Regions from separate parts of the Psychrobacillus sp. NPDC093200 genome, predicted to be linked through region 2. Evidence: a T-box and tRNA genes for the amino acid it is inferred to sense, from the RefSeq annotation. Region 2 holds a T-box; the other holds one or more tRNA genes.

Region 1 (10,167 bases), on a different contig from region 2:
CGCGAGAACCGAACGACTGCGGCTGACGAAGAAATCTGCCGTCCATCTGGTTTCGCAGCTCAAAAGCATCTAAATCAAAAGATGCTATTCATTAATAATGTTAAGTGTTTCTTATATATGAAGATGTTCTATTTATTGTTAATGGCTCTGATGAAGTATTAAAATTAATTTAATCAATACTGAATATTTTTGTTAAAATAGAAAAAATTATGAAGGTGTTCACGTTACACTAACGCGGCAGTTTCGTTACCGAAGGTATAAATTAGAGGATTCGGAGATGTTGGATGGCAAAGAAAAAAAGAAAAGCAGGATGGGTTTTTTAAAGAAATTTTAGGTGAGATTGGTGGTTCTATAATATTTGAAGTGGTCTGGAACATCATAATGTTTATACCAAGAGTAATAATTCACTTGATTTCAACCATTTGGTGAAGTCATTATTTCCTATTTTAACTTATAATCACTTTAGTAAAATGGACAGTAAATGCATGAGCTTGAAGATACACTTCCTCGCTCGCTTTTTGTGAATTTTAAATCAACCTTTCTCTTTAACATAAACTTGTTAATAAAAAGATAAAAAGTTCTCCATTAATAAAGAAATAGGATGGCTCCCGAAATTGTATATTCGGGAGCCGCTCTACTCGTAGGAAGGACAACAATTCCCTTATTATAAAAGCTGCATTAAAAACGTTTCGAGTGTTGTAGGTTGGCGCAGGACTGTCGATGCAATAGGATGACCGAAAAAGAGAGGGATTGTCGTGACGTAAGTCATGACAATCCCTCTCAAAAAAATCCTCGGTTATCTTATAGCAAAAGACCAGTCTGAAGCCATCAGGAAACACACTATCCATTTCAGAAGGATCAATTAAACTAACTTTCCATGTATAATTAAATATTTAAAGGCCAATATAACATGGTGAAGCAATTCCAATGAATAATTCCAAATATAGAAAAAGGACACATATTTAAACTAAATATTTTACTTTAACTCCTTAAATTCTATAATATTACATTTTAAATATTTCATTGGGAAAATATCTAAATTAAGCTTGAAATTTAAAGTATACTTGTTATAATTATATTTGTACTTTAAATGATAAGAACGTTCCGAAGTAGCTCAGTGGTAGAGCAATCGGCTGTTAACCGATCGGTCGTAGGTTCGAGTCCTACCTTCGGAGCCATTTTTATGCTTCCATAGCTCAGTAGGTAGAGTGCTTCCATGGTAAGGAAGAGGTCACCGGTTCAAATCCGGTTGGAAGCTTTTCTCATTACTAAAAGCAGGGAAAACATACATAAAAAAGTGCTTGTTTTGAAGAAAGTTTTATGCTAAAATATCTATTGTCCGGTTTTTAGTTAGGACACAGCAACGGAGGATTAGCTCAGCTGGGAGAGCATCTGCCTTACAAGCAGAGGGTCGGCGGTTCGAGCCCGTCATCCTCCACCATTTATGTTTTATGATTAGCCTGGAGGGGTAGCGAAGTGGCTAAACGCGGCGGACTGTAAATCCGCTCCTTAGGGTTCGGCGGTTCGAATCCGTCCCCCTCCACCAGTTATTGGGGTATAGCCAAGCGGTAAGGCAACGGATTTTGATTCCGTCATGCCCTGGTTCGAATCCAGGTACCCCAGCCATTACAACTCAGCATAAATTGTGGGGCCTTAGCTCAGCATAAATTGTGGGGCCTTAGCTCAGCTGGGAGAGCGCCTGCCTTGCACGCAGGAGGTCAGCGGTTCGATCCCGCTAGGCTCCATCTATAAAACTCTTTCCATTTAATATGGGAGGAGTTTTTTTGATTCAAAAAATATATTCATCATACTCTAAAAGCGTTATGATTAGAAAAAAGAACAAAGGGTGTGTAATCGGTGGAAAAATTAACTCATAAAGACGTTACGTTAAGGTTATTAACCGAATCGGATATATCTATGCTATGGGAGCTATACGAGCCTAGCGTATTTAAATATATGCTAAATAAGATAGAGGATGAGCAGCAGTTAAGGCAATGGCTACAAGCTGGTATTGAGCAGATGAATGACCAAAAAAATGCTATTGCTTATGTAGTAGAACACACTACTACCAAAAAAATAATGGGTACTACTCGCATTTATAACATAGATCGAGTTAATCATGCTTGTGAAATCGGTTCTACTTTCTATGGAAAACAATATCAACGTACACATGTGAACACGACATGTAAACTTTTGCTGCTCAATTATTGCTTTGAAGATCTTGGTATGATCCGCGTACAGTTTAAAACTGATGAGCTAAATTTGCCATCTCAACAAGCAATTGAAAGGATTGGGGGTATCAGAGAAGGTGTGTTAAGAAATGAACGCATCAGGTCTGATGGAACAGTTAGAAATGCAGTGGTATACTCCATAGTGGATTATGAGTGGGCAGAGGTTAAAAAACAACTAAAGTTTTTATTGAATAAATATACATAAAATTGCTCGGTTGAGCCAACTGACCCTTAGGATTTACAATGGATGTATGAACTGAAGGGGGTATAAAATAATGAATAAATTAAATGTATCAATTATCGGTGTTCCTATGGATCTTGGGCAAAATAGAAGAGGAGTCGACATGGGACCTAGTGCCATACGATATGCTGGTGTCGTTGAGCGTTTAAAAGCTCTTGGGCATACGGTGAAAGATGAAGGAGACATTTTAATCAGTCAAACTAGAGAAGAAAAGTCACCTAATACAACTCTTCGAAATTTAGAACAAGTGATAGAAGCAAATACAGCTTTAGCTAACAAAGTCCATTCCGTTGTGACAGAAGGAGAATTTCCACTTGTCCTTGGAGGAGATCATAGCATTGCAATTGGTACATTAGCAGGGCTCTCGGATCAATATGAAAATCTAGGTGTTATTTGGTATGATGCTCATGCTGACTTAAACACAGCTGAAACATCTCCATCAGGTAATATTCACGGAATGCCGCTAGCAGTAAGTATCGGCCTAGGTCATGATGATTTAGTGAATATCCGTGACTTTGCGCCAAAGATTAAACCGGAGAACATTGTAATCATCGGAGCACGTTCAGTTGACCCAGGGGAAAGAGAACTGATTAAAGAAAAAGGTATTAAAGTTTTCTCCATGCATGAAATAGATAAACTCGGGATGACAGAGGTTATGAATCAAACAATGGCTTATTTCCTAGAACGTAAAGTAGACGGAGTTCATTTATCATTAGATTTAGATGGACTAGATCCACTTTATACTCCTGGAGTTGGGACACCAGTACCAGGTGGAATAAGCTATCGTGAAAGTCATTTAGCTATGGAAATGCTGTATTCTTCCCATTTAATTACTTCAGCGGAGTTTGTGGAAGTAAACCCTATCCTGGATGAAAAAAATAGAACAGCTGATGCGGCAGTCGCACTTATGGGCTCATTATTTGGAGAAAGTTTAATATAATTGTTTTAAGTATTTTTTTGAAAAGCAGGCAAATGGTCTGCTTTTTCTTTTTTTAAAATCAACACAAAGCTGGAAATGTTTGATAAAATTAAAAATAACATAAAAAAATGAAACCTGTTGAATCCTTAAACGTATAGGTAGAGACAGCCGCATAGAGCGGAGGGGAAAATCACACGATGGATGCGTTAGTTAACAAGAGAATAAAACAAGTGTTAAAAGGAGATAAAGACGCATTCGCGGAGATTGTCGACCTTTACCAAAATAGGCTTTTCCAAGTTTGCTATCGAATGCTTGGCAATCGTCACGAGGCTGAGGACATTGCACAGGAAGCATTTGTGCGAGCCTATATTAATATTCACACGTTTGATCAAAAAAGAAAATTTTCAACATGGCTTTATCGTATAGCAACAAACTTATGTATCGACCGTATACGTAAAAAAAAGCCTGATTATTATTTAGATGCAGAAGTAAAGGGTACGGAAGGTCTAGATATGTATTCCCAAATTGCAGCGTCTGAGGAACTTCCTGAAGAAGAACTGATGAAGCTAGAGCTACAAGAAAGAATTCAATATGAGATTAGCAGGCTTCCTGATAAGTATCGATCCGCAATTGTACTTAAATATATGGAGGAATTATCTTTACAGGAAATTAGTGAAATTTTAGACCTCCCATTGGGTACAGTGAAAACAAGAATTCATAGAGGTCGGGAAGCACTTCGAAAACAATTAAGTAAACAACCTAATCTGTAATAGGAGGAATCATGATGAGTGCGTGTCCAGAACGAATTGTTCACTATATGCATGAATATCTAGATGGTGAAATTAGTCGTGAACACGAGCTGGAGCTCAAATCACACTTGCAATCATGCCCGGAATGTCGTAATCATATGCACGAGCTGAGCGATGTGGTGGCTTTTGTGAAGGGTGCTGCTCATGTAGAGGCACCAAATGATTTTACTCTTTCCGTTATGTCTAGACTTCCAAAAGAGAAATCACATACTGGAGTAAGCAGATGGTTCAGACAACATCCGGTTATGACTGCAGCTGCAATGTTTCTTTTGTTAATGAGTAGTGCACTTTTCTCAAATTATAATAACGATCAGCAATTTTCGTTTACTAAGCAAGAGCATGTAATCGTCGAGGGAGAAACGGTTATAATCCCTGAAGGACAAGTCGTTAAAGGCGACTTGGTAGTTAAAAATGGGGATGTTAGAGTAGATGGTGAACTGGATGGTAATCTAACAGTTATTAATGGTTCCATTATTGATGGCTCTAAATATATGGCTTCTACCGCAAATGTTACAGGTAAAACGGAGGAAATAAATCAAGTATTCGATTGGCTATGGTATACCATAAAAGATAGTGCTAAAGGTATAGCTTCATTCTTTAAAAATGAAAAGACAAACGAATAAAAAGTCTATCCAGGAAACTTTGGATAGACTTTTTTCGTTAGAGTTAGAAAGAGAAATCTATACTACATGTATGTTATACTTACTTTATATGGATTCGCGAGGAAAAGTGGGGGATGCCCAATGTCGTTTATGGAACAATTTACGGACTTGATGCCAGTGAATGTAATCGTCAATATTTTAGACGTTTTATTCGTATGGTTTGTTATATATAAATTAATAACTCTTATTAAAGGAACAAAAGCAGTTCAATTGTTAAAAGGTATTTTTGTAATAGTCATTGCAAAGGTAGTAACAGACTTTCTAGGCCTGGATACTCTAGGCTGGATGTTAAACCAAGTAATTGAATTTGGTTTCTTAGCTATCATTATAATATTCCAACCTGAAATTAGAAGAGCGTTAGAACAAATAGGTAGAGGTAAATTGTTCTCTAGAAGCTCACTGCATGAAGAAGAAGAGCAAACTCGTTTAATAGAAGCAATGACCAAGTCGGTTAGCTATATGGCGAAAAGACGTATAGGAGCCTTGATTTCTATAGAAAGAGAGACTGGATTAACGGAATATATAGAGACAGGAATAACTCTAAATTCCCACTTAACTTCTGAGTTGATGATTAACATCTTTATTCCAAATACACCACTACATGATGGCGCTGTTATTGTTCAAAAGAATAAGATAGCCTCTGCTGGTTGTTATTTGCCGCTTTCTGAAAGTCCTTTTATCTCTAAAGAACTTGGAACAAGGCACCGAGCTGCAATAGGACTCAGTGAAGTCACAGATGCGATAACAATTGTGGTATCGGAGGAAACAGGTGCAGTTAGTCTTACATCTAATGGAGACCTACATCGAAATCTTTCTATAGATGAATTTAAAAATCATTTAACAAGACTTTGGTTTGGTCCATCAGAGGAGCAAGCAACACCTTCTAAGTGGCTATGGAGGGGGAAACAAAATGGATAGAATGATGAATAATCCATGGCTTTTGCGAATTATCACACTTACCTTTGCCATACTGCTGTTTGTATCCGTGAAATCTGACATTGAATCTGACAATCAGAACTCAAGCAGCAAAACGATAGATATGATAAGAGAAGTACCGGTAGAGATTTATTATGATGATGAAAATTTAGTTGTGACTGGAGTACCTGATACGGTAGACGTCAATATAGAAGGCCCTACTCAGCTCGTAACATCAGCAAAAATCATGAAGGATTATAAACTATTTGTAGATTTAAGAGAACTTCCAATTGGAGAACATAGAGTTGCCATTTCGAATGAGAATTTCTCCGAAAAGTTAAAGGTTCGTACTGATCCTGTTTATGTAAATGTTGTAATAGAGGAGCGTATCACACAAGAGTTTAAAGTCGACCTAGATATGAACGAAAACTTATTAGCAGAGAACTATGTATTAAAATCTTCTAGTGTGGAACCAAAAACAGTTACGATTACAGGTGCAAAAAGTATCATTCAAAGCATAGGTTATGTAAAAGCAACTATCTCAAGTGAAAAAGGCATCAATAAGTCCTTTGAACAGCAAGCAAGTGTCAGAGTCCTGGACTTAGACCTGAACAAATTAGATGTATCTGTTGAACCAAGGACCGTGCAAGTTAAATTGACTGTGGAAGAATACAGTAAAGAAGTACCAATTTCGATTGTGAGAAAAGGAACGCCTAAGGCTGGGTTAACAATCAATAATATATCTAAAGACACAGAAACCGTTCGGATATATGGCCCACGAGCAACGGTGGATAAAATTGATAGGTTGAATGTCGATGTAGATGTGAGTAAAATTGAGAAAGCCGGTACATTTGATGTGAAGCTGACTCAACCTGAAGGAATCACAAGGATATCTCAAGAAAAAATTGAAGTAAAGGTTGATGTCACCGAAGCCCCTTCTACAACTGAGGCAGAAGAAACGGTGAAAGAAGAGGATACATCTGCATCCAGTGAAATAATAGAAAAATCCTTTCCAGGTATGAAAATCGCTATAAAGGGTTTACCTGAGGAATTAGAGAGTAAGTTTAATGTTCCTGCAGATGGGGTTGTCGTTTTAGTGGGAAAGGGAACAGCTGAAGCATTAGAGAAAGTGCAATCAGGGGATATATCCATATATGTTGATGCACAAAATTCAGAAGTTGGAGAAGCGATTCTCCCTATTCAAATTGATGGCCCTTCGAATATAGAATGGCAAACATCTGAATCCGAAGCAAAACTAACGATAATAGAAGCATAAAAGCAGGATAACAGGTAATTAAGGAGAGTAGATCAAAATGGGAAAATATTTTGGGACAGATGGCGTAAGAGGTGTAGCAAACTCTGAACTAACACCAGAACTTGCATTTAAATTAGGTCGTTTTGGCGGTTATATATTAACAAAAGAGTCAAAGGAACGAGCAAAGGTATTGATCGGAAGAGACACACGTATTTCTGGTCATATGCTAGAAGGCGCCCTTGTTGCAGGTCTTTTATCGGTTGGGGTAGAAGTAATGCGCTTAGGTGTAATTAGTACACCAGGTGTAGCTTATTTGACTAGAGTAATGAGTGCAGATGCAGGTGTCATGATTTCTGCTTCCCACAACCCTGTGGAAGATAACGGCATCAAATTCTTTGGTTCAGACGGCTTTAAACTTTCCGATGAACAAGAAGAAGAGATTGAGCAACTGCTTGATGCAGAGAAGGACGAACTTCCTAGACCTACTGGTGGGGGAGTTGGATCGGTTTCCGATTACTTCGAAGGCGGACAAAAATACATTCAATACTTGAAGCAAACGATCGATGAAGATTTCGTCGGTATCCATGTTGCTTTAGATTGTGCGAATGGGGCTACATCCTCTTTAGGGACTCATGTATTTGCTGATTTAGATGCTGACCTATCAACGATGGGCGTTTCTCCTAATGGCTTAAATATTAATGATGGAGTAGGCTCTACTCATCCAGACGGCCTAGCGAAATTTGTTTTGGAAAAGGGAGCAGCTGTTGGTTTAGCATTTGATGGTGATGGAGACAGACTTATTGCAGTGGACGAAAAAGGTAACATAGTTGATGGCGACCAAATTATGTACATCTGTGCCAAGTATTTAAATTCCCAAGGACGTTTAAATAACCAGACGGTAGTTTCTACTGTTATGAGTAATATGGGCTTCTACAAGGCGCTAGAGGCAAATGAAATGACTAGCGTTAAAACTGCTGTAGGAGATCGCTATGTTGTAGAAGAAATGAAGAAAAATGGATATAACTTGGGTGGAGAACAATCAGGACATATTATTTTCCTAGATTACAATACAACAGGCGATGGATTGCTGACTGGTTTGCAGTTAGTGAACATCATGAAGGTAACTGGTAAAAAACTTTCAGAGCTTGCAGCTGAGATGAAGATATACCCACAAAAACTAGTTAATGTTCGTGTAACAGATAAGCATGCTGTAACAGAAAATGAAAAAGTAGCAGCAATTATTAACGAAGTAGAGACTGAAATGGCTGGAAACGGCCGTGTATTAGTGCGTCCATCTGGAACAGAGCCATTAGTGCGTGTAATGGTAGAAGCTTCCTCCGAGGAAGACTGTGAAAACTATGTGAGCCGTATCGTAGAAGTTGTAAAAGCTGAAATGGGCCTAGTAGAATAAATAGAAATCATTCAATATAAATATTTTGCATCCTCGACTGTTAGTTCCTAATGGTCGAGGATTTTTTTGTATGTAAAGAGTCATAGTACATAGCAGTTGTTTTCTGATGTTCTCAATTCCTTTCAGATAGGTTACCCAACAAAGGTAGGGAGAATTCTAAAAGGAATTAGACGATTAGTCTATCCTCAACTATTATTTTTATCAAAAATGTTTAATGCACCTTAAAGTGTGGAATTATAAGAGAGAACAAACAATTGAGGAGTGAGGAAATGGCTAAAGTAGCAACATTAATCACAAATATGTTTGAGGACTCAGAATACGCCAAACCAGCACAAGCACTAAACGAAGCTGGGCACGAGGTGTTTGCAATTGAAGAAGAGGCTGGAAAACAAGTAACAGGTAAAAACGGAGAAGTAAATGTAACGATTGACTATGGGATTGATGATGTAAAACCAGAGGAATTCGATGCATTGTTCATTCCTGGCGGTTTTTCTCCAGATATTTTACGTGCGGATGATCGCTTCGTACAATTTGCAAAATACTTTATGGATGCTAAGAAACCAGTATTTGCAATCTGTCACGGACCACAACTTTTAATTACTGCGAAAACATTAAATGGTCGCGATGCAACTGGTTATAAATCCATTCAAGTGGATCTAGAGAATGCTGGCGTTAAGTTCCATGACGAAGAAGTATTCGTTTGTCAAAATCAGCTAGTAACAAGTCGTACGCCTGACGATATTCCGGCATTTAACCGTGAAATCGTGAAGCTGTTAGCTTAATGTAAATAGGAAGGCTCTTCAATTAGCCTTTCCAAAAACAAAACTATAGAACTTGAAAAGGCAAGAATGCTGTTAAATCAACGCATTCTTGCCTTTAATTATGTGTTCTAAAATTTTCTATTTGGTTCAACCACGCATTATGTATATGCAAAAGATATATAGATTTTTTCAATGTAAAGAGTAAACTGTATTTTTCTTTACATTATGTCGTTATAATGATATTTTTGCTTTCTAAAGTAAAGTTAATCATCTATTATATTAGATGGGAGGGAGATATACAATGGGAATTGATGCGGTAGACAAGCGAATTCTAGAACTGTTAACAGCTAATGGTCGATTATCATATGTAGACATTGGGAAGGAATTAAATCTTTCTAGAGTTGCTGTAAGGGAGAGGGTTCATCAACTACAGAAGGAAGGAATTATTGAAAGATTCACTGTAGTGATCAATTCTGAAAAAGTAGGTAAAGGGGTATCCGGCTTTTTTGAAGTGGATTGTGAGCCTTCATCATTAGTGGAAGTTGCAGAGAAACTAGCAAACAACCCAAGTGTAGCGAGTTGCTACCAAATGACAGGACCTTCCACCTTACATATGCATGTGTTAGTTGATGACTTCATTAGCCTAGAAAAATTTATCAATGAAGAGTTGTATGCATTAGAAGGTATTACGAGAGTTGAAAGCCATATTTTATTGAGAAGATTTAAAAGTCGTAGTGGCTTAAAATTATAAAAGGCATCCTTTAGAGGATGCCTTTTTGCATGGACAAAAAGAATGGAAGCGTTTACTTTTGTACAAAATAATAATAATACATAAAGTAATAAAATAGGAGATATTCTATTCGAAAAGTAATGGATAAATTATTTATTAAGTCTAAAAGTAAAGAATAAATGAAATAAATAAATTTATTTGAAAATTCATATAGATTTTTGTGAATTGTTGTA
Region 2 (10,167 bases):
ATCTCCGATAAGCTTAGGCCAATACTTTCAAATTGATTCATAATTGTATCTTCAGGCTTAGTTAGCAGGTGCTCCAACTTGCTTTGTACAATAGTTAAAGGTGTACGAAGCTCATGGGAGGCATTCTCTACAAACTCAGATTGCTTGCCCCAAGAATTAATAATGGGGTTCATCGATCTTTTGGCTAAAAAATAACTTGCTGTTATCGAAAGTAAAACAAAAATGATTGTACAGATAAATAGAATCTTTATAAAGTTATTAACTATACTTTGTTCAGCTTCCACACTTATTAATAATTCAGTATAGCTTCCATTACTATTTGGATACATTAAGGAACGAAACACATAGTCATTTGCTAATTTTGTTGTCTGTATCGTCTCTATAGTCTCAAGAGAGAAAGGGAGGTCCTCAGAAAATTCATTGATAAACCTTGTCCCAATTTGTTCCTCATTTAATATTGCGCCTTCTGCATCTCGAAGCAGCACAATCATTCGTGGGTTGAATGGAACTGGCATTCTGTTGTTTGGACGTTCACTCATCTCTTTGGCTCGTAATAATTCATTGTCTACGGAGGAATACAATGTCTCTTCGACTAGCTGATAAATGATGAAAGAAAAAATGGAGAAGATTAGACTGAATGCAATAAAATTAAGTAACACTAATTTATTTTGTTGTTTCTTCAGTATGTTTTTTCTATACATTTTTTTCACCAATACTTAACATATATCCAAGGCCCCGAAAGGTTTTAAAGTATTGATCATAACCAAAAGGCTTAAGTTTTTTTCTAATGTGGCTAACATAAACCTCTACTACCGTTTGAGATGTCTCTGAATCGAAGCCCCACACTCGGTCGAATAATTGTTCCTTTGTCACAATGGTTCCCTGGTTCTTTACTAAAAACTCCAGTACATCAAATTGACGACCGTTTAGTTGCACAGACTCTCCATTAATGGAGGTCATCTTATTTATTAAATTTAATTGTAAATCCTGAAAAGAAAGGGTGTGGTCTCTGACTTGTTTATTAGATCTTCTAACAAGAGCATTCAGTCTGACCAGTAGTTCATCCCTATGAAAGGGTTTAACCAAATAATCATCTGCACCAAGATGAAAGCCCTTGACCTTATCGGAGATTCCATCCTTCGCAGTAAGCATAAGAACGGGAGTCAGAATGTTTTTTTCTCTCAGAGCTGCTAATACTTCATAGCCGTTCATATCGGGCATCATGATATCCAAAATAAGAACATCTTCGATTCCTTGCTCAGCCATGAACAAACCATCTTCACCGTTGTGAGCCATACGGACTTCAAAGGTGTCACTCACTAAGTCTCGAATACTTTCGGCCAAACGAATATCGTCCTCAATTATTAATAACTTCAAGTTATATCCTCCTACGTCCGATATCTTTATGAAAATAATAATAAACCACTCCGACAAAAAAACAAAATCCATAGTACAAAATTAGCTGCGTATGGTATGATTAAAGTTAGTAACAGGTACTAATAACAGGTGAAAACGGGAGGTTCTTATGAAGGACTTAATACAATTAAAAAATAAAAACATTGTCGTAATGGGTGTGGCAAATGAGCGAAGTCTCGCTTGGGGAGTTGCAAAATCCTTATATGAAGTAGGGGCTAATGTTATTTTTACTTATCGTAAAGAGAGATCGTTAGGTAAAATTCAAAAATTATTAAGTGCTAACGACTTGGAAGCTAAGCTAGTAGTAGAATGCGATGTTAATAGTGATGAAAGTGTTAAGTCAGCATTCGAAATGATAGGCAAGGAAGTAGGAGTCATTCATGGGGTTGTACACTCTGTTGCATTCGCCCATGCGGAAGATTTAAAGGATGATTTCATTAAAACGTCTAGAGAGGGTTATGCTTTTGCGCAAGACACTAGTGCGTATTCCTTAATAGCTGCAGCAAGAGAAGCAGCGCCTTTTATGACAGAGGGTGGATCAATTGTAACGATGACATACTTAGGAGCAGAACGTGTTTTAGAAGGATACAACGTTATGGGGATAGCTAAAGCATCATTAGAGGCTTCGGTAAAATATCTTGCACTAGATTTAGGTAAGCAAAATGTTCGAGTCAATGCGATTTCGGCAGGGGCAATTCGAACTTTAGCAGCAAAAGGTATATCTTCCTTCAACACAATTTTACACAAAATAGAAGAAACTGCTCCTTTACAAAGAAATGTAACACAAGAAGAAGTTGGCGATATGACAGTGGCTCTTCTTAGCAACCTATCTAGAGGTGTCACAGGGGAAATTGTGTACGTAGATTCTGGATATAATATTATGGGATAAATAATTTATTGAACTGTAGTTGGTATTATTCAACTACAGTTTTTTTATTTGTCCAGATTCTCTCACATTGCCCTCGATAAAAAAAGTAAACTCATAATAGCTGATTTCCGCTTTAGACGAACGCTTTTTAGCGGGTGAGCCATAAGCCGCCATCATTGCTAGAAATCGGGGAGAGAGAATAGCTTAAAAGTCGATGGCTAGCGAAATTTCATAAAAATTTAAAACTTATAAAGTTATTACTTATTAATAAAGATTATAAAAAAGAAGTTTTCTAACATACAATTTCGGGTATTTATACTAATAGAGTCGAATTAGATAAGAGGAGGAGTAAACTTGGACAAAAAGATAAATGAAAATAGTAAGAATGAACAATTAGAACAATTTCGTGTTGTAGATAAAGACAAAGCTATGACAACTAATCATGGTTTAAAAGTTTCAGAGGACGAATTTTCTTTAAAAGCTGGTGAGCGTGGTCCTACTCTTATGGAGGACTTTCATTTTAGAGAAAAAATGACACACTTTGATCATGAACGAATCCCAGAGCGAATTGTGCATGCAAGAGGGTACGGTGCTCATGGAGAATTTGAACTATATGAATCTATGAAGCCTTATACAAAAGCGAAGTTCTTACAAACACCTGGCTCTAAGACCCCTGTATTTGTAAGGTTTTCGACAGTAGCAGGATCCCGTGGCTCTGGTGAGCTAGCACGTGATGCTCGAGGGTTCTCAACCAAGTTCTATACTGAAGAAGGAAACTACGATTTAGTAGCCAATAATATTCCTGTCTTCTTCATCCAAGACGCTATTAAGTTCCCGGATCTAGTTCATGCCATGAAGCCAGAGCCTCATAACGAGATGCCTCAAGCGGCTACAGCACATGATACATTTTGGGATTTTATAGCGAACAATCAGGAATCTGCACATATGATTATGTGGGCAATGTCGGACCGAGCAATTCCACGTAGTTATCGTATGATGGAAGGTTTTGGCGTACATACTTTCCGATTCGTAAATGAAGAAGGAAAAGCTCATTTTGTAAAATTCCATTGGAAGCCATTGCTAGGAACTCACTCAGTAGTATGGGATGAAGCCCAAAAAATTAATGGTAAGGATCCGGATTTCCACCGCCGTGACCTATATCAATCTATAGAAATGGGTGACTATCCAGAATACGAGTTCGGTGTACAAATTATTGCAGAAGAGGACGAGTTTGCCTTTGATTTTGATATATTAGACCCTACTAAAATTTGGCCGGAGGAGGATGTGCCGGTTAAGAGAATTGGGAAAATGACATTAAATCGTAATGTAGATAATGTATTTGCAGAAACGGAACAGGTTGCATTCCACCCTGGTAATGTTGTGCCAGGAATTGATTTTACAAATGACCCTCTTTTACAAGGAAGATTGTTCTCTTACACAGATACACAGCTTATCAGACTAGGGGGACCTAATTTCCACGAGCTACCTATTAACCGTCCAGTTTGTCCGTTCCATAATAATCAGCGAGATGGATATGGTCGACAAACGATAAACGTAGGACAAGTTAGCTATCATAAAAACTCATTAGCTAACAATACTCCAACACCAGTTAGTGAGGCCGAAGGTGGATATACACACTATCAAGAAAAAATAGATGCACACAAAGTAAGAGCTCGTAGTGAAAGCTTTAAGGATCATTTCTCTCAGGCAACGATGTTCTGGAATAGTATGAGTCAACCTGAAAAGGAACACATCATTGATGCATTTAGCTTTGAACTTGGTAAATGTGTAGAGAAGTCTGTACGTGCGCAAGTATTAGAAATGTTTGCTCATGTAGATTTAGAAATGGCGAGCAAGGTAGCAGAAAATCTTGGTATGGTTGTTCAAGGGACAGCTGCCAATACAGTAACTAAATCCTCGCCAGCGTTAAGCCAGCTAAATACAGTGATGAAGCCAGATACTAGAAAAATAGCTATACTAGTAGGCGATGGCTTCGATGAGGAGCTATTGAGCATTATAGATGGCTTAAAAGCAAAAGGAGCTCTCCCGCTAATTGTTAGTGATCATCATGGCAGTGTGACGGGAGCAAATGGTACAAGCTTACCTGTCGATCATACATTCTTAACCGAGGATTCTGTTTTATTTGACGCAATTTATGTGGCTAGTGGAGATGGAAAAACTCCAACGTTTAAGAAGAATGCTATGTTGTTTGTACAAGAGGCATTTACACACTATAAACCTATTGGATCTACTTTTAGTGGAGACGAAATTTTAGAAGAGATGGGACTTGTAGGTCAAATTGGTGTATTTGCAAATGACAAAACACATTTTGTTGACACTTTCATTGATGCAGTGGCGAAACACCGCTTCTGGGATCGAGCTGTTTAATAAAGTTATAGTAACAATAGTAATTAATGAAAAGGTATGTCCGATGATAAAGGGCATACCTTTTTAAAATAAATTACATTTCACTTTACTAAAAAAAAGAGAAATACATAAAATTTTGTATTTAAATGGCGTATATAAGGGCATTGCTTACATAAGAAGGAATACCATTATTGAAAAGAGAAGTACTAGAGGTACTAAAAGGAGGAAAAGTGTATGCATTATGTAATCATTGGTGGGGATGCAGCGGGGATGAGTGCTGCTATGGAGATTGTCCGTAATGATCCAGACGCTCAAATTACCACACTTGAAAAAGGAAATATTTATTCGTACGGTCAATGTGGGTTACCTTACGTTGTTGGTAAAAAGGTGTTTTCAACAACAGATGTTATAGCACGCAGTGTGGAGATGTTCCGGACCAAATACAAGATAGATGCAAAAATTGGACATGAAGTGACCAAAGTAAACCCTGTAAACCAAACAGTTACTGGTAATGTCTTAGGAAGCGGAGAAAGCTTTGAGATTAAATATGATCGTCTATTAGTAGCTACAGGGGCTAGTTCAGTTGTACCTGACTGGGAGGGTACACAATTAGATGGGATACATACGTTTAAAACAATTCCTCAAACGGAGGCGTTAATAGCCGATTTAAAAGAAGTAGAACATGTAACCATCATAGGTGGGGGATATATCGGCTTAGAAATGGCAGAAAATATAAAGGAAATTGGTAAAGAGGTTCGAATTATCCAACGAGGAGAACAGTTAATGCCAATCCTTGATCCTGAGATGGCAGATATGCTACATCAAAAAGCAAAGGAAAAACAAGTGGAGCTTAAACTAAATGAGGAAGTTCGATCATTTACTGGGAAGGGACGAGTACAATCTGTAGTGACTGACAAAGGGACTTATTCGACAGATTTAGTGTTGATAGCAATTGGAATAAAACCTTCAACCTTTTTCCTAAAGAATACGGGAATAGAAACTCTTTCAAATGGAGCTATTATCGTAAACGAATATATGGAAACAAGCATCCCATATATATACGCTGCAGGTGATTGTGCTACACATTATAATCGTATCAAACAAAAAAACGATTATATCCCTTTGGGTACTACTGCCAATAAACAAGGCAGACTAGCTGGGTTCAATATGGTTGGTAATAAAATACCTTTTAAAGGTATTGTCGGCACCTCTATTATGAAGTTCTTCGAATTGTCAATTGGTAGAACAGGACTATCAGAAAAAGAAGTAAAGGAATTAGACATTCCCTTTGAAACAAGTACGCTGGAGGCAACAGATATTGCAGGGTATTATCCTGGTAAAGAGTTAATGACGATTAAATTGCTTTATCGTAAAGAAGATCAGTTGCTTCTAGGTGGACAGATCGTGGGTGGACATGGGGTAGATAAGCGTACCGATGTTTTAGCTACTGCGCTATACCATAGCATGAAGCTTCCTGACTTATTAGATTTGGACTTAGCGTATGCCCCTCCGTTTAACGGGGTTTGGGATCCTATACAGCAACTGGCTAAAAGGAATTTTGATAAGAATAAATAAAGAAAAGTGGGAAACAGGAAATGCTAATAGAGTCAAAGGGATTTAATATTAGGGGTATCTCCTATACAGTCAGATCTGCCAATCAATTAGATGCCGACCAACTGTCTAAGGTAAGGCTGCAAATAGATGGAGAAACACAAAACCTAGATAGAGAACAAGGGGAAGCGTTTATAGATAAAGAAGGATTTAAAGAATTAATAGAAAATGATTCCCAATCTGATAAAAATCTTTTTTTAGTAGCTGAAGTGAATCATCAGATTGTTGGATTCTCAAGGTGTGAGGGAAGCGATTTAAAACGATTTGCCCATAAAGTAGAGTTTGGGGTCTGCGTCTTGAAAGAATACTGGGGATTAAGAATTGGAACAAATTTTTTAAAGGAATCTATTGCTTGGGCAGATGCCAATGATATTAAAAAGATTGCGTTAAGCGTATTACATACGAACGAGAAGGCAATTGCCCTATATCAAAAATATGGTTTCGAAGTAGAAGGAATTTTAAAAAACGATAAAATGCTAGCTAAAGGGGAATATTATCATACCATTGTAATGGGTAGAAGTATGGTTTAAAAAAATAGTTGACTATTCAAAACTTGTTGAATATACTATTAAAAATCAATTTAACTTTTTTAGGCAAAGAAAAGGACATGAGTCATTTAGATAATTTCTTATTAGAGAGCAGGGTCGTCGGCTGAAATCCCTGTAGGAAAAACGAATGATTTACCACCTTGGAGCTATTATGGTGAACAGTAAGTATCCATAATCGGGGAACCGTTATCTTCATTTTGAGGCAATTCACTTTAAGAATTGCAAAATTAGGGTGGAACCACGACCACACTCGTCCCTTTACCAGGACGGGTGTGGTTTTTTGCATGAGTAATTTTATATTTGAGCTGTGAAAAGGACACGAATCATTCAATGTTTTCTGTTTAGAGAGCAGGGTCACCGGCTGAAAGCCCTGCGAGAAAGTAGAATGGTTTACCACCTTAGAGCTATTAGGGGGAACGCTATTACTGCTAGTATCCGTAATCGGGAAACCGTTATCTTTTATGAGAGTCGTATTTTTATTAAGTACGACAAAATAGGGTGGAACCACGACCACACTCGTCCCTTGACCGGGACGGGTGTGGTCTTTTTGATTTTATTTAAAAAATAGGAGGAATTTATTATGTCAGTAAAAGCAGAGGAAAGATTAAATCACCAAAAATTGGGTCAGCAATTAGAATTATTTATGTCCATGGAGGAAGCGCCGGGTATGCCATTTTATTTGCCGAAAGGAATGATTTTACGAAATGAGCTTGAAAAAATTTGGAGAGAGAAGCATCAGCGAGCAGGCTACCAGGAGATAAAAACTCCTATTATGATGAAGCAGGAACTCTGGGAAAAATCAGGTCACTGGGACCATTACCATGAAAATATGTATTTTGCAGATGTAGATGAACAAAAGTATGCTATAAAGCCAATGAATTGTCCTGGAGCAGTATTAATTTTTAATAGTAAAAGAAGAGGGTATCGAGAGCTGCCTATACGATATGCTGAGCTAGGATTAGTACATCGCCATGAGCTTTCGGGGTCACTGAATGGACTATTACGTGTTAGAGCATTTACTCAGGATGATGCACATTTATTTGTTCTGGAGGATCAGATTGAGAGTGAGCTTGCTAAGGTGTTAGATCTAGTAGATGAATTCTATAAGGAGTTTGGCTTTAGCTATAAGGTAGAGCTATCGACTCGTCCGGAAGATTTTATGGGCTCCGTAGAGGCATGGGATCAGGCAGAAGAAGCACTAGAATCTGTAATAAAAAGGAAACAAGTCGATTATCAAGTAAACGAAGGAGATGGAGCCTTTTATGGTCCTAAGATCGACTTTCATATACTTGATTCGCTTGGACGAAGTTGGCAGTGTGGAACAGTACAGCTTGATTTTCAAATGCCTGAAAAATTCAATTGTCAGTATGTCGATGAGAATAACCAATTGCGTCAGCCTATCATGATACATCGTGCCATCTATGGCTCTATAGAACGTTTTATGGCTATTTTATTAGAACACTTTCAAGGCAGTTTCCCGCTCTGGCTAGCACCAGTACAAGTAAAGGTTTTACCCATAGCAGATGCACATGTCGCTTATGCAGAAGATGTAAAGCAACAGCTAGAGCAGAAGAGATATCGAGTGGAGATAGATGACCGTGTAGAGAAAATAGGACTAAAAATAAGAGAGGCGGCAATGCAAAAGCATCCTTACATGCTAATTATCGGAGACCAAGAAATGGAGAAGCATATTGTCTCCGTTAGGAAGCATAAAGCTGGAAGTCTTGGTGAAATGAAAGTTGAAGCTTTTATTGAACAGCAGCTAGGACAATAAATCGCGAAGCTGGGCAAAGCGAGTAAGCTATGCCTGGATTGTAGTAAAATATGTCTAGATTGTAGTAATAATAGTGAGGATTGTCGTAAATCTGGTCAAAACGAGTAAGTAATGAGTGGATTGTAGTAAACTACCGCGCCATTGTCGTAAAGCATGGGCGGATTGTCGTAAAAACCGTGGGGATTGTCGTAAATCTGGTCAAAACGAGTGAATAATGCGTGGATTGTAGTAAACTACCGCGCCATTGTCGTAAAGCATGGGCGGATTGTCGTAAAAACCGTGGGGATTGTCGTAAATCTGGTCAAAATGAGTGAATAATGCCTGGATTGTCGTAAAAACGTGGTCACCTAGAGCAGTTAAGCTCCCAAGTTTCGCAGAGAAAAGGATTTTAAAGCTTCTATCTCGAATAAATGCTAAAGAGGGGGTATAGCAAGATGAAATGGCTTGTATTGTTTGCAGGAATTGTCTTATTAGGAGGTAATATTTATGGTGTATACGACATGTATCAGCCAAAAGTAGGGCCTCTTGGCGATGGGAAAGTTTCTGCATATGTTTGGATTAGCATCTTTGTTAGCGCATTAGTAGGAATCCTTGCGATTGCTCAATTCTTTGTATTATTGGCCTATGATCTACGTAAGAAGAGGTTTCCGAGGATGGAAACAGAACGATTTTTATTGCGCCAAATAGAAGCAAGCGATGCGCAAGAGGTATTCCATTATTTTTCACAGGACGAGGTCATGAAATATTATGATTTAGATGTCTTAAAGGATATTAGCGAAGCAAGAAAAATAATTGATAACTGGAAAAAAAGGTACCATAAAAATGAGGGGTTACGTTGGGGAATAGCAACTAAGAAAGACAATAAGATTATAGGAAGCTGCGGCTATCATAATTGGGAAAAAGAACATTTTAAGGCGGAAATCGGTTTTGAGGTTACGCCAGAGTTTTGGAGAACTGGAGTAATGACAGAGGTTTTAGAGCCAATTTTAAAACATGGTTTTGAAAAAATGGATTTGCATAGAATTGAAGCACTATATGACCCGGAGAATATTGCTTCGAGAAGAACTTTAGAAAAGGCAGGATTTGTATACGAGGGGACATTAAGAAAATCAGCATTTGAAAAAGGCCGGTTTTGTGATGCTGCTATTTGCTCCTTATTAAAAGAAGAGTTTGCGAAATAGCAGCAAACCCTCCACTTTATATATTAATATTTTACCCAGCTTAGTCCAGTTGTACCTTCCCCTGCGTGAACTCCTACACAGGCGCTCAACGGTATAACAATTACCTTTAGCTTAGGGAATTCCTGCAGAATTTCTTCTCTCCAGGTTTTAGCATCTTTTATATTGTTGCAATTAATCACTGCGACTTCTGGAATTTCAGCTTTTTTCATATCATTTCGAAGTAAGTCCATTACATAATTCTTAGCTCTTTTATCAGCACGTACTTTTGCTTTCATAACAACTTTTCCGTTATCAAAGGAAATGACCACTTTTATATTTAATAGATTACTCAGAAAGGCTTTAGTGCCAGATACACGGCCACTTTTATGGAGCTGAGTTAAGCTAGATGGAATAAAGGACAAT

What was found. A T-box is a leader RNA that pairs with one kind of tRNA and senses whether it is charged. The one in region 2 lies ahead of thrS (threonine--tRNA ligase), so its partner is inferred to be a tRNA-Thr.
Region 1: it encodes a tRNA-Thr, which carries the amino acid that the T-box ahead of thrS (threonine--tRNA ligase) is inferred to sense. The anticodon was not compared.

What each region holds. Positions count from the first base shown of each region.
Region 1 is NZ_JBNNVC010000011.1:84-10,250, forward strand. Features, by position in the region: partial or broken gene ACQKNZ_RS19985 (hypothetical protein) at 1-162, shown strand, start outside; tRNA gene ACQKNZ_RS19990 (tRNA-Asn) at 1,104-1,178, shown strand; tRNA gene ACQKNZ_RS19995 (tRNA-Thr) at 1,186-1,258, shown strand; tRNA gene ACQKNZ_RS20000 (tRNA-Val) at 1,366-1,441, shown strand; tRNA gene ACQKNZ_RS20005 (tRNA-Tyr) at 1,463-1,546, shown strand; tRNA gene ACQKNZ_RS20010 (tRNA-Gln) at 1,552-1,626, shown strand; tRNA gene ACQKNZ_RS20015 (tRNA-Ala) at 1,673-1,745, shown strand; gene ACQKNZ_RS20020 (GNAT family N-acetyltransferase) at 1,858-2,436, shown strand; gene rocF (arginase) at 2,507-3,412, shown strand; gene sigW (RNA polymerase sigma factor SigW) at 3,589-4,161, shown strand; gene ACQKNZ_RS20035 (anti-sigma factor family protein) at 4,176-4,823, shown strand; gene cdaA (diadenylate cyclase CdaA) at 4,944-5,780, shown strand; gene ACQKNZ_RS20045 (CdaR family protein) at 5,773-7,053, shown strand; gene glmM (phosphoglucosamine mutase) at 7,091-8,443, shown strand; gene ACQKNZ_RS20055 (type 1 glutamine amidotransferase domain-containing protein) at 8,713-9,225, shown strand; gene ACQKNZ_RS20060 (Lrp/AsnC family transcriptional regulator) at 9,506-9,955, shown strand.
Region 2 is NZ_JBNNVC010000004.1:85,161-95,327, forward strand. Features, by position in the region: gene ACQKNZ_RS15745 (sensor histidine kinase) at 1-659, opposite strand, end outside; gene ACQKNZ_RS15750 (response regulator transcription factor) at 694-1,377, opposite strand; gene fabI (enoyl-ACP reductase FabI) at 1,526-2,305, shown strand; gene ACQKNZ_RS15760 (catalase) at 2,639-4,672, shown strand; gene ACQKNZ_RS15765 (CoA-disulfide reductase) at 4,886-6,226, shown strand; gene ACQKNZ_RS15770 (N-acetyltransferase family protein) at 6,247-6,792, shown strand; T-box leader at 6,850-7,071, shown strand; T-box leader at 7,109-7,337, shown strand; gene thrS (threonine--tRNA ligase) at 7,391-8,584, shown strand; gene ACQKNZ_RS15780 (GNAT family N-acetyltransferase) at 9,019-9,765, shown strand; gene ACQKNZ_RS15785 (DegV family protein) at 9,789-10,167, opposite strand, start outside.